Regions from separate parts of the Paenibacillus sp. FSL R5-0810 genome, predicted to be linked through region 2. Evidence: riboswitches for the same ligand, from Rfam matches in the RefSeq annotation. Region 2 holds a riboswitch; the other holds the start of a gene.
The links. Region 2 has a riboswitch for cyclic di-GMP ahead of MKX76_RS09205 (non-ribosomal peptide synthetase). Riboswitches for the same ligand answer to the same signal wherever they lie in the genome.

Region 1 (6,314 bases), 3.3 Mb from region 2:
GCCACAACCCCCTTGTTTACTTTCCTTATGCATCCCGGTTAGGACATGGGGTACAACAGAAAAAGCCTGCAGATCTGCTCCTTACGGAGGTTAATCTACAGGCTTAAGACGGCTCTAAGTGGGCCAGAGAGTGTTTAATGGCGAGCGTCTGGAACTGGAACCTTGTCGTGCCAAATCCAAGGCCAAGGAGCCGTCACCTAAGCTTCTCTGAATACGAATCTTGGTTAGGCAGCCGTTCGGGCAGCCTTCTCTCGGCTTTCTCGTTTCCCGACGAGGAAATAATACAGAATCACCGACAGCGCCAGCAGGACCGCTATGGTCATGTACATGCCCCGGAACCCTGCCAGCGGCGTAAGGAAGCCAAGAAGGAGCGGACCGAACCCGATGCCGACGTCCACAAAAATGTAAAAGGTCGATGTTGCAAGACCGATCCGGTGCGCCGGAGAGCGTTTAATGGCGAGCGCCTGGGAGCTGGACTGTGTCGTGCCGTATCCGAGGCCTACGAACACCGCGGACAGCAGAAGGGTTATTCCATGATGTGCCAGACCGAGCAGCAGGATCCCGATCGCAAAGGATACGATAGCCGGATACATCACAACATTCGCTCCCCGGTGGTCAAACCAGCGTCCGGTAAACGGCCGGGACAGAATCACCACGATCGCATACACGATGAAGAAGTAGGTTGCCGCTTCCACCAGCCCGATTTCCCCCGCAAAGATCTTCAGGTACGACAAAATGCTCGAATATCCAAAGCCCATCACAAAGCTTATGATCGAAATCGGAAGCGCCTTGAGCTCAATGAAGTTGGATAGCCGGAAGCCCTTCATCTCCCGTGCCTGTTCGGCGGTGAGCACCAGCTTCGGAATGCGCATGAATAACGAGGATACCAATGAGAGCACGCCCAGGATTGCACAAAGGACAAAATTGCCTGTCATGGAGGCATGCTCCAGAATCATAAGTCCGATGAAAGGGCCGATTGCCGATGCAATGATGATGCTGACACCATAATAACCTGTCCCTTCACCCCTTCTCGAGTTTGGAATCAAGCTCGCGGCAATCGTGCCGGTCGCGGTAGAGGCCAGCGCGAAGGCCAGGCCGTGGAGGAAACGGACGATGAGCAGCACCGCTAAGCTGTTAATGATGAAATACAAACCGATTAAGACGCTGAATGAGACCAATCCGGTCAACAGCAGCGGTCTTCGTCCGACCCTCTCGATAATGCTGCCTCCGATCAGCCGCCCGATCAGCGCCCCCACCACGAAGATACTGGAAGCAAAGCCGGCCATTCCAGTCGATGCATGGAATTCCTCAGCTGCATAAGTGGGCATAATAACAACCAATAGATAAAAACAAAGAAAGAGCAGGAAATTGACGCCGAACACAATCAAAAAGTCCTTGCTCCATAAACGATCTTGGGAGTTTTCTTGCTGCAAGTTAATCACCTTTTCTTATAATGTTATCCCTGACTGTCTCCATGACACGGATGACGCTGGCTTGTTCCTCAGCGGAGACACCTTCCATAATCTCCATCTCGTAGTCATCGAATAATTGACGAATCTGCAACGCGACATCGATGCCCTTACTTGATAAACGGATTCGCTTCTCCCGCTTGTCCGATGCCGGGATCTGCTCCACATAACCCAACTTGATCAATGCGTTCACCGTTCTAGTCACCGTGGGCTTCTCTACATACAAAACTTTGGACAATTCCACCAAGGTCATCGATTGGTTCGCGTCCAGATAATACATGATCGACCACTGGGCATAATACAGCCCAAAAACCTCGAGCCGCCGGTTCAGTTCATTGACGAACGGGCGGTACAGTCTGAAGTACTGCTGAAAAAAATGTCGGTGGGTGCTCATGGGGAAACCTCCATCCAATTGGTTACTCAAGGTAACTATTTGATTATAGAGTAGTGTTCCGAAAATGTCCAGACATAATGTCTGGTATTCTGATCCTTTTACTCGACGATGCATCAGTTCACCTAACAATGCCCATCGACCGTTTTTCAACACAGGTTATTCAGAATATATTCAGATTCATATGATTTAATTGGTATATTCCATCCGTCTTCTAGACAGATATTACAGGATTTGTGTGGTGAGGATGAATTGACGTTATCGGAAATACAACAAGAAGCGCTGGAACAGGCCAAGAAGCATGGGAGACTTGTCCGCTGGAAGAAAGGCGGATACTGGACGTATGAGGGTGTCTTGACGAAGGCAAGCGGTGATTCGCCATCTGTACCCAACTTGGAATGGTATTGCCGAACCAATACGATTTTCGCGCTTGTTAGGCGCGGGTACATTACAATGGATAATTGGAGCAGCTGTTCGCTCGTACAGAAAAATGATTGAATCCAAGCACCTGACTTGAAATGGCTTCCCTTAAAGCTGGAAGCACCATATCTTTAAGCAAATAACCCCAGAAGGTCGAGAATCGACATCCGGGGTTCTATTTTTTATGGAGGACTTATTACTCATGGCTTGGTTTATTTAACTTTGCGCACTTTCTATTGATCTCTTCCTCATGGCTTTTTAATTCCATGTAACGGACAATCAGCTTATCGAACGACTGCGAAAGTGCGACAACATCTTGATGTACGAATTCAAGACTGCCGGCCATTCGCTCAAGTTCCCTCCTGAGATATTCGAGCTCGTCGGATACATGCTTCAGTTCGTTCTCTATAGAAACCATCACATCCACCCACCCCCATCGTAGCAAGTGATTTATGACAGCTGCCAACGTTTTTGCGGCAAACCTTCTCAAACAGAGAGTTGATCGCTCATTCCTAAACGAACAAACCGTTAAAGCATGCTCCTCTTCATGAAATGTTGAAGGCTACCCGATTCAGTTTCTGCAGCGGCGTCAGGTCAGCAGGGTTATCTAAAATAAACAGTTCCCTATTCAATCGTTGTCGCATGGCGGATCAGAGGTTTCCGTCGTATTCGGCCAATTGCAGGGATCGTGGTTGCATATGAGCGTCCACAACAGCCTCTGCAGCTTCGCGTCACCACCCTTTCGATGGGTTTGCGATAGATTGTACGAATTATGAATTAGTTTAAATTTTAACTATCTGTCATCAGTGGCTTGCCTATAATTATAAAATTTTACTTTAATAAATAAAATACCCATAATTGGGTAATTAGTGCTTGTGTATTGCCTATATCTTCATGTAAATTTTCTTAGGAATGCCCCTTTATGATTGACTCTCGTTTTGGCGTATATCTTTTTGATGAAAGTACGGACCGTGCTTTGACTGATTCCATAAATATCCGCAATTTCAGGCACGTTTTTATTTTCCAGCCATTCGTAGGCGATTTCTTTCTCGCGGTTTGTTAATTCATATTGGTCAAAGAGTGAGTAGGTCAGCTCTTTTTGTAGCATGGGATCCTTTTGGGGTAACTTTTCTTCAATATTTTTGGCCAGATGTTCAATGAGGGGCAGTACAAATGTAACCTCGTGAAAGTAATGAAAACAGAGGCTGAGGTAGCCTATAATAACATGATTTATTCGTATTGGCGTGCAAACGCAGGACAGCTCTGCAAACAATTTATTGCTGTGCTCGGCGCCGATTACGACTGAGACCGATTGATTTTCCATGGATAACGCAATGGCATTGATTCCCGCCTTGTTCATAGCAGAAGATGTTCCGATTTTCAAATGATTTCTTTCAAAATAACCTTTTAACAGCTCCGTCCCGCAATAATCGATAACGGTTCCCTCTGGGTCCGCAATCACAAATAAATAAGGTATAGACAGCAAATCGTTCATATTCCTGGTTTCCTCTTGCAACAGATACAGGATTTCTTTTCGCTCGATCAGCCTTTCTTTAATTTCAGAGATGCTGAGGATATTAGGAAAATGATCGTTTACTTTCAGCAATGTTCTTTGGCCCATTATTTTCCCTTCTTCCTTGTTAAGAATAAGTGATTAATAATGAAATCGATCTCCTATTTATCGCCGCTGTGAAGATTCGGTAGCTCTTAGCGAAAAATAAAAAACCTCCATCCATGAAGATTACCATAGCAAAATAGGACGGAGGCTTCCGTCGTATTCGGCAACTGGCTGGCATCACGTATCTTAGCAGATTCGCATTAGCCCCTATAGCTTTGCGTCGCCACTTTTCAGTGGGTTTGCTATTATCGTACGAAACGATTCGATTGGTTTGCTGTCAAAGACGCTGCCGCATGAATATTCCTTGTTATCCGCTGAGAGTCGAACTGCTGTAGTTATACCGCGCTGCGGGAAATCATGTTCCGCATCATTCACCTCCTTTCAGGCAATTGACCGTAACTTTTAAGGAACAGGCAGTTACTGCAGGAGCCTCCCTATAAAAATTTGTGAACAACAAATAGCCTCCGTCAGCTTGTAGACATAGGTAGTAACTAGCAAGAAGTGACGGAGGCTTCCGTCGTATTCGGCAACTGGCTGGCATCGCGGTTCTATGCAGAACCCCATTAGCCCCTATAGCTTTGCGTCGCCACTTTTCAGTGGGTTTGCGATTATCGTACGAACGATTCAATTGTCGAAAGATACAACATATAGTTCTGAATGAATGACCTAATCAAACTATAACTTACATTGTTTTTCATTGAATATAGGCTTCATGACTCAAATTCCCGACAATTTCCTGCTGGATTTTGTAATTTTTTGTCACAAAGTAACTAGCAGAGCGTGTAATATGTCAAAATAACCAGCTTCTCCATGATTTAAAAAAGCTTTGCCGCTTCGGCTGCCCGCCGAAGGCCTTCCTCAATGATTTCCTCGCTTCGATCCCGGAATTGATTATGCCCCTCAATGATAATCGTAGTAATGTCGGTAATCCCGAACACGTTGAGATGATTTTTTACGAAGCTGACCGCCATCTCGGATGGATCGCCCTCCGCATAGATCCCGCCTCTAGCATTCAGCAGTGCTGCTTTTTTGTCACCCAACAGACCGACCAAGCCCTGCTCCGTATATTTGAACGTTTTACGCGGATGATGCATGTAGTCCAGGTAGGCATGCAGCACTGCAGGAACCGTCAGATTCCAGAGCGGGAAGGCAAACACCAATTTGTCGGCGGCAAGAAATTGCTCCAAGTGCCGGTTGACGATGTCCCGAACGGCCTGCTCTTCCTCCGAAAGCTCCATGCCCATGGCTGACTTGAAATTCCCGCTAATCATAATGTCGTCCAGAAGGGGAATGCGTTCCTGATACAGGTCGACCTCAACCACCGCATCATTCGGATGTGCCTCGCGGTAGCTATTGAAAAATGCGTCGTATAATCTGCTTGTGACGGCCCCTTGGCGGTTGTTGGCTTTAATGAATAAAGTGGTTGTCATTAGAATCTCCTCCTATATTTCCTATTTGTAATGAATGGACTCGAAAGCATGCGATATCAGCTTCCCGCCGCTCTTATATGACCGTGCTCCGTTTTCCCGAACCGTAGGGAATAGAACATCAGCATGGCGAGCAGCAGCCCGGCTAGCACCAAATAAATATTGCTGTAAACCTGCCCCTCGGCATAGGCATACAAGGGGTTCCACGATACCTCGGAGCGGATATCGAGCATTGTTCCGTACACACCGGAAGCGATCCCCGCCGAAATAAAATTCAGCATCTGCATCAATCCCATCCCGATGCCGGCTTGCTCTTTCGCTAAGCTAAGGGAGACGGAGTTGGATAGTGCAATCATCCCGAACGTCTGCCCGACATTACCTAGAATCAGGAAGAGAGCAACCGCGACGGCTGAAATGGCGGAGAACGTGGATAAGAGTACAAAGCAAGCGACCAACATAATCATGGCGGTTAGAAACAGATCCGTGTTCCCTTTGGCATCGGCCAGCTTTCCCCCTGTCTTCCCGAGCAGAGCGGAGGCCGCGGCGGCCGGCACCATGACAAATCCGATCCAACCTGGAGGCAGCGCATGAATCTCTGCCAGCAGCAACGGGCTTAGAAAATGCAGCGCAAAGGCCGCGCCGCTGAACAGAAACATGATGACAAGCCTAACCGAATACTCTTGATTCCGGAACAAAACCGGGCTCACGAACGGGACGGATGCACGATGAATCCGGACAATGAACAACGCGGCTACCAGCAGTCCGGCTAGCGGAAGCCACCAGATTCCGTTCGTTATTCCCAGCAGCAGACAAGTGATCGCGACAGCCAGCAGGCCGCCTCCCAGCAGGTCGAATGATCCTGGAAACTGAGGGTCTTCGTCCTTCAGATATTTCCGGTAAAAAGGAAGCGTGATGAGAATCAGCAAAGGGATGCTGAACAGCCAGCGCCAATGAGCAAAGCCGGCCACTAGCGAGGACACCACCGGCCC
Region 2 (6,314 bases):
GTGGTGTACGCTCCATCCGATGAAATTGAATTTACGGTCAAAGCCCTCCGTGATGTGCTGGCAGGCAATAAAACCGCAGAGGATTTTGCGAATGACAAAGCCTACAAACTGCTGCCTTCGGATATCGCAAGTATCAAGACGATCAAAAAGGAGCCTTACGATTCTATGGATATATCAACATGGAACCCGGAAGCGAATTGGGGAGCATGGACTCGAGCGTACTCCATCATGGTGGGCGGCAGGCCGCTGGTTGATACCGAGTTTGAGGCGGTGTCCAGTCTTCTGTATGAGCAAACGCCACTAATGGAGAGCCGTTGGGTGAATCTGCGCAAGTTAGAGGATGAGACCTTTCTGCGCATCATCATGGGTGCGGCTCCATTAGAGACATTCGACACCTTCGTCGAAAACTGGAAGCGTCAAGGCGGCGACCAGATTACCCAAGAGGTTAAGGATGCGCTTGCGCAGTAATCATCTTAAGGCTTCATAACGAATCATATAGCCAGAGCTTCAGGCACCTGTCAGGAGCTCTGGAACACTCGATGCAGGATGCGGGGAAAGGAGTGCTGTCATGCGAATGAAAGGCTTCGCCAAACATTATTATCTGATGCTGATTCCGGGATTTCTATGGCTGTTCGTCTTCAGCATCGTTCCGATGTTCGGCATCATCATTTCGTTCCAATATTTTAATCCAGGCAAAGGAATACTGGGCTCGGATTGGGCGGGGCTTGAACACTTCAAGTATATGTTTTTGCTGAAGGATACACAGGAAGTCTTCAGCAATACGCTAGTCATCGCGTCCATGAAGATTGTCGCCAACCTGATTGCGCCCCTGCTGTTTGCACTGATGCTCAATGAGCTGCGTCTGATGATTCTCAGGCGCTGGATTCAGACCATTGTCTATCTGCCTCACTTTTTATCCTGGGTTATTCTGGGGGGCATTGTACTCGATCTGTTCTCCTATAACGGACCCGTTAATCAACTGACAGCTTTGTTCGGATTCCAGCCCAAACTGTTCTTTGCCGATGCCCAGCTGTTTCCGTTCCTCGTAGTCGGCAGTGACGTCTGGAAGGAATTCGGTTTTGGTACCATTATCTATCTTGCTGCGCTTACCGGAATCAACCCGGCACTGTACGAGGCTGCTAACATCGATGGCGCAGGACGCTGGAGAAGTCTCTGGCATATTACGCTGCCCGGGATCCGCACGACAGCCGTATTGCTTACGGTACTTAGCTTGGGTAATGTGCTTAACGCGGGCTTCGACCAAATCTTCAATCTGTATAACCCGCTCGTCTATTCGACAGGTGATATTATTGACACCTGGGTCTATCGTACAGGTTTGCTCAACCTGCAATATGAACTTGCGACCGCCGTCGGCCTGCTGAAGTCCGTTGTAGGCTTCCTGCTGATATCCGTCTCGTATTATCTGGCTTACCGTTTTGTTAACTATCGCATATTCTAAGGATTCATCCTGATGCAAAGCTATACAAACGCATCCCATTCCAACTAGAGTAGGAGGTGCTGACCGTGGTCAGAGATCGGACGTTCGGCAACCGCGTGACGGATATTATACTGATTGTTGTCCTGATAGGCATAACTTTGTCTTGCATCCTGCCGATCTGGTACACGCTCTCCCTTTCGCTTAGCTCCAACTCAGCCGCTGCGGCCGGCAAAGTCTGGCTATGGCCGGTCGATTTCAATCTTAACGCATATGCCCAGATTCTCAATGACAATCAGTTCTTCCGGTCCTTCTGGATCTCGACCCAGCGAGTGCTGCTGGGGGTTTCGCTCAACTTTATCATGGTTGTGCTCATGTCTTATCCGCTCTCGCGGACAGCGAAAGAGCTCAAGGGGCGCAATGTGTTCATGTGGATTCTCATTTTCACGATGTTATTCAACGGCGGCCTGATCCCGCTTTATCTGACGGTCAAAGAGCTCAACATGCTAAACAGCATCTGGGCACTTGTCCTGGTCGGCGGTGCGCAGACCCTCGTCTTCAACGTCATCCTCACGATGAACTTCTTTCGCAACCTGCCCAAGGAGCTGGATGAAGCCGCCCTGGTCGACGGCGCGGGACCATGGTACATCCTGTTCAAGATCTACATCCCGCTGGCCGTGCCGGTGCTGGCGACCGTCTCGCTGTTCAGTATCGTGTATCACTGGAATGAATTTTTGTACGGTCTGATCTTCATGTCCCGTGAACAATTCTATCCACTCCAGACGTATATCCAGCAGCTTGTCGTCTCGGTCGATCCATCGACGATGTCTGAGGACCAGTACCGCCGCTTGTCGGAGTTGTCCAACCGGACACTCGATGCCGCCAAGATCTTCATCGCGATGCTGCCCGTCCTCATCGTCTATCCGTTCCTCCAGCGCTTCTTCATTCACGGGATTACGCTGGGTTCGGTTAAAGAGTAGCTTACCCACCCAGGACAACAGATTATAGAGATCTATGCCATTCTCTTTACGTTTTAAAGTAAAACATACTGAAAATAGGGGCCGTTCCACATGATCTTAGATCTTGAGAAACGGCCCCTTTTTGCGGCTATGGTGCGCCGGGTAGACAATTCATTCCCGTATAATCGCTTCGGTTATTGGAAACGGAGTCCTCCCGTCCATCATTGGTGCTGACTGTACATAAAGGATCGACGGATTTGGTCAAATATGCGGTCTCGATTTGCACGGCATCCTTGTCCAGCCAAATCTTATTAAGCATTTGCTTTCGATTCATTTATCGCTTCGTGTCAGTTAACGAGCATCGGACGAAGAAAATCAGGGTCCGGCAGAGCTTTTTTATCGACTTTCCCGTTAGGGGTGAGCGGCAAGCTTTCCACTTGTACTACAAGAGAGGGCAGGAAATATTCAGGTAAATTTCGGGCTAAATACGCCATCACTTCCGTTTCGGACAACACCTGTTTCGCAACAAAATACGCGCATATTATCGGATTTCCACTTCTGTCGGCTTTGATGGCTACCGCGGCTTTCGAGATTCCATTGTGTTCCAATAGCCGAGTCTCGATTTCTCCCGGTTCCACTCGATACCCTCGGATCTTCACTTGATCGTCGATTCGCCCGATCATTTCGATATTGCCATCCGGCAGCCACATGGCCAAATCCCCCGTTCGATATAACCGTTCCCCAAGGAGCGGATGTTCCACAAACTTGGCTTCTGTCAATTCCAGCCGGTTCACATACCCCCGCGCGATACCGTCTCCTCCGACGCAAAGCTCTCCCACTACTCCGATCGGCTGAAGATTTAACTGTTTATCAAGGATATAAGCGGAGGAATTGCATATTGGTCTGCCAATTGGAATGGCGGTTTCGAAATCACGTTCGATCGGGAAATAAGTGGAGAACGTCGTGTTTTCCGTCGGACCGTACATATTGATCATCCGCAGATCGGGGCACCTCTTCCTTACGGCATTTACGTACTTCGGCGATAACGCTTCTCCGCCGATTAGCAAGGTGTCTACCGTACGAAAGACGCCCGGATCCAGTTCGGCCAGATTATGGAACTGAGCCGTAGTCAGGAACCAAGCCGTAATAAAGTGGTCGATGATGGTTTCCTTCAATTTGTGAATGTCAAATGAGTCCGTGTCATTCATCAAATACAAGGTAGATCCGTTCAAAAGGGATCCCCAAATTTCAAAGGTCGACGCATCGGACGCAATTTTACCGGTTTGCAAAATCCGATGCTCCTTGGAAAAGTTGAAATAATTGGTATTCTTGACCAGGCTTACGATGTTGCGATGTTCAACCATGACCCCTGTCGGAGTCCCCATTGATCCGGAAGTATAGATGATATACGCTAAACTTTGCGAGGTTACAGCAGATATCGTATGGGAACCGTTGTCGAGGTTTTGCTGCGCGTTGTCCCAATAAATTACTTTTCCTTTAAATGCAATGTCAGGCTTCCAACTGGAAGGGGCCAGCAAAAATCCCGCCTGACTGTCCTCGAGCATATATTCGATTCTTTCACGCGGAGAATCGGCTTCGATGGGCATATATGCGCCGCCCGCTTTCAATATGGCTGTAAGCCCGACAATCATGCTGACAGACCGGTCCGCGATAATGCCAACGACGCTCTCCGGCCTAACGCCGTGATACTGCAGTGCTTTTGCAAGCTGATTCGCGTGTTCGTTCAATTCCCGATAGGACATCCGATGTTTCTCGGTCATGACCGCCGGGCGATCGGGGTTTAAGCGCACCTGCTCCTCAAACAAGTAATGGACCGTTTGGCCGGAAGGATAGTCCGTCTTAGTTCTGCTGAAAGCCTGAATCTGTCTCTCCTCTACTTCCGACATCATGCGTATGTCGGCAATCGCATTCTCGGGGAAATCAAACACTTCATGCACAATTCGGCTCAAATGGCCGCCCATCTGCTCGATCGTTTCTTTTCTGTACAACCGGGCCGAATATTCAATGTGCATCATGATAGATTCCTTCTTAAAAGCCGTCAAAGCAAGCTCAAACGTCCCCAACTGATCGGATTCATAAGGAGTGGTATTGGCACTTTGCCAAGTAAAGGCCGCTTTGATGAACGGATTGCCGTTCAGATTCTTTCGCATTTTCCGATCCTCGAGTGCTTGCATCGTGGTATGCTTGACCTCTAACAGAAACTTACCTAATGGCTTATGTACAGTAGGAGAGTAACGTATAGGAAACATCTGTCTTTCCAACAGATACCCGATTACAGGATCATCCTCGCCGGTATATTTGGCAAGCAGAATCGCATAACAAGCCATAAGTGCCATATCCACAGTTATTCCGAAATTGAACGCCAGTTCATGGAGTTTTCGGGTCGTTGCAAAATCAAGGGAAAAACTAACCCGGTTTCTTTCATCGTTGGTCCATCCCCCTCTTGGCAATTCGTCAATTGTTACTTCACTTGTCGTTTGTTCCATGACCATCTACCTCCCGGATTATCGATTCATTAATGTCTGATTGTTAACGAACAGAAAAATCCTCTTAGCATTCTGTAATGAAATAGCGTCCCCCTTCAACACCAGACTAGTTTTTTTGTTATAGCGAAGCTGCCGTTGTTTTTTGGAACGTCAAAAAAACCCCTTTCATCAATTCAAAATAATGAATAAAACGGAGGTTTCCCGTTGTATTCGGCAACTGGCTGGCATTGCGGTTGCAGTAGGTCCCGCATTAGCCCCTATAGCTTTGCGTCGCCACCTTTCGGTGGGTTTGCTATTGTCGTACAAAAATAGTATTTAATTTGTAAACCATGATTATATTATGTATTCGATTTACATTTACTGTATCTTGTTTCCAATTGAAAATCGATAGGTCTTTTGTTCAATATTGTGTTTCAAGAATGGTTTTGATGATATTGATAACCATCATATAACTCTAGGTCGCGATAGTTAATTTTTACTAATTTTATCTGTGCGCTGTTTCACCAAACTTCACCTAACTATGTATTATCGCTATTTTTAACAGAAGACAGGGATACGTTATTACTAATAAAAATCGATTAAGAACAGAGGCTTACACACGTTTTTTGTCCCTCGGCAGAATTCCACAAATTACGCCCTTACCCTAATAGAAGCGGTATTCATTGTCCTAAATCCCTGTGTATTCTTCTGTTGTTACTTGGATATTGGACGATGGTTAATCAAGACAATAGTTCTATTTTTCAATGTCGAACCTATATCCATTGCCCTAATTACGACAACGGAAATCATTATAGCCAATAACTTTTGTCGCTTGTCCTCCGGGACTAAAATACCGTTTTATAACTAATTAGGACAACTTCCATCCGACGCGAAAACTTCCATAATTTCAACTCATTTGGTAATTCCATTCTTCAAGTTCGCTGTCTAATGGATCACTGGGATCACTGGACAATAAAGCAAAGAGCCGTTGTCCAGGACAACGGCCTCATATTGCTATCTGTCATGAACAGTTTTAAAAAGGTCCGGTTATTTTTACCTTGATTTTATTAGATTCAACGGTTACCCCGTTTAATGTAATTCGAATCGACAACTCGGCCTGCCCCGGTTGCTTGGCGATAATCTTTCCTTTTGGATCGATCTCCGCCTTATCCGGACGGCTGCTCACATACTCAATGTGAGCGCCGGATAACTCCTTAGTATTTCTTCCTCTCTCAAGGAAGACTTCGTAAGAATAACGGACTTCATCTCCCGGGTGAAGCTGGAGCGATTCGGCCTCAAGCTGTACTTTGTCTAGTTGTACGACTAAATTAGGGTCGCTGTACTTCATCAGCTCGCTGCCGTATTTGAAATACAAGTTGCCAAAGTCGTCCTGTGCCAGCTTTTCCGCATTGCTTTCCAACAAGATGGAAAGTG

Region 1: another riboswitch for cyclic di-GMP. It lies ahead of MKX76_RS23835 (helix-turn-helix transcriptional regulator); the one in region 2 lies ahead of MKX76_RS09205 (non-ribosomal peptide synthetase).

What each region holds. Positions count from the first base shown of each region.
Region 1 is NZ_JBBOCF010000001.1:5,367,719-5,374,032, reverse strand. Features, by position in the region: gene MKX76_RS23855 (MFS transporter) at 225-1,442, opposite strand; gene MKX76_RS23850 (MarR family winged helix-turn-helix transcriptional regulator) at 1,435-1,863, opposite strand; gene MKX76_RS23845 (hypothetical protein) at 2,113-2,358, shown strand; gene MKX76_RS23840 (aspartyl-phosphate phosphatase Spo0E family protein) at 2,477-2,698, opposite strand; gene MKX76_RS23835 (helix-turn-helix transcriptional regulator) at 3,173-3,901, opposite strand; cyclic di-GMP riboswitch class I at 4,058-4,152, opposite strand; cyclic di-GMP riboswitch class I at 4,421-4,515, opposite strand; gene MKX76_RS23830 (FMN-dependent NADH-azoreductase) at 4,714-5,328, opposite strand; gene MKX76_RS23825 (MFS transporter) at 5,385-6,314, opposite strand, start outside.
Region 2 is NZ_JBBOCF010000001.1:2,043,482-2,049,795, forward strand. Features, by position in the region: gene MKX76_RS09185 (extracellular solute-binding protein) at 1-468, shown strand, start outside; gene MKX76_RS09190 (ABC transporter permease) at 569-1,459, shown strand; gene MKX76_RS09195 (carbohydrate ABC transporter permease) at 1,525-2,415, shown strand; gene MKX76_RS09200 (hypothetical protein) at 2,543-2,728, opposite strand; gene MKX76_RS09205 (non-ribosomal peptide synthetase) at 2,742-4,901, opposite strand; cyclic di-GMP riboswitch class I at 5,111-5,205, opposite strand; gene MKX76_RS09210 (hypothetical protein) at 5,914-6,314, opposite strand, start outside.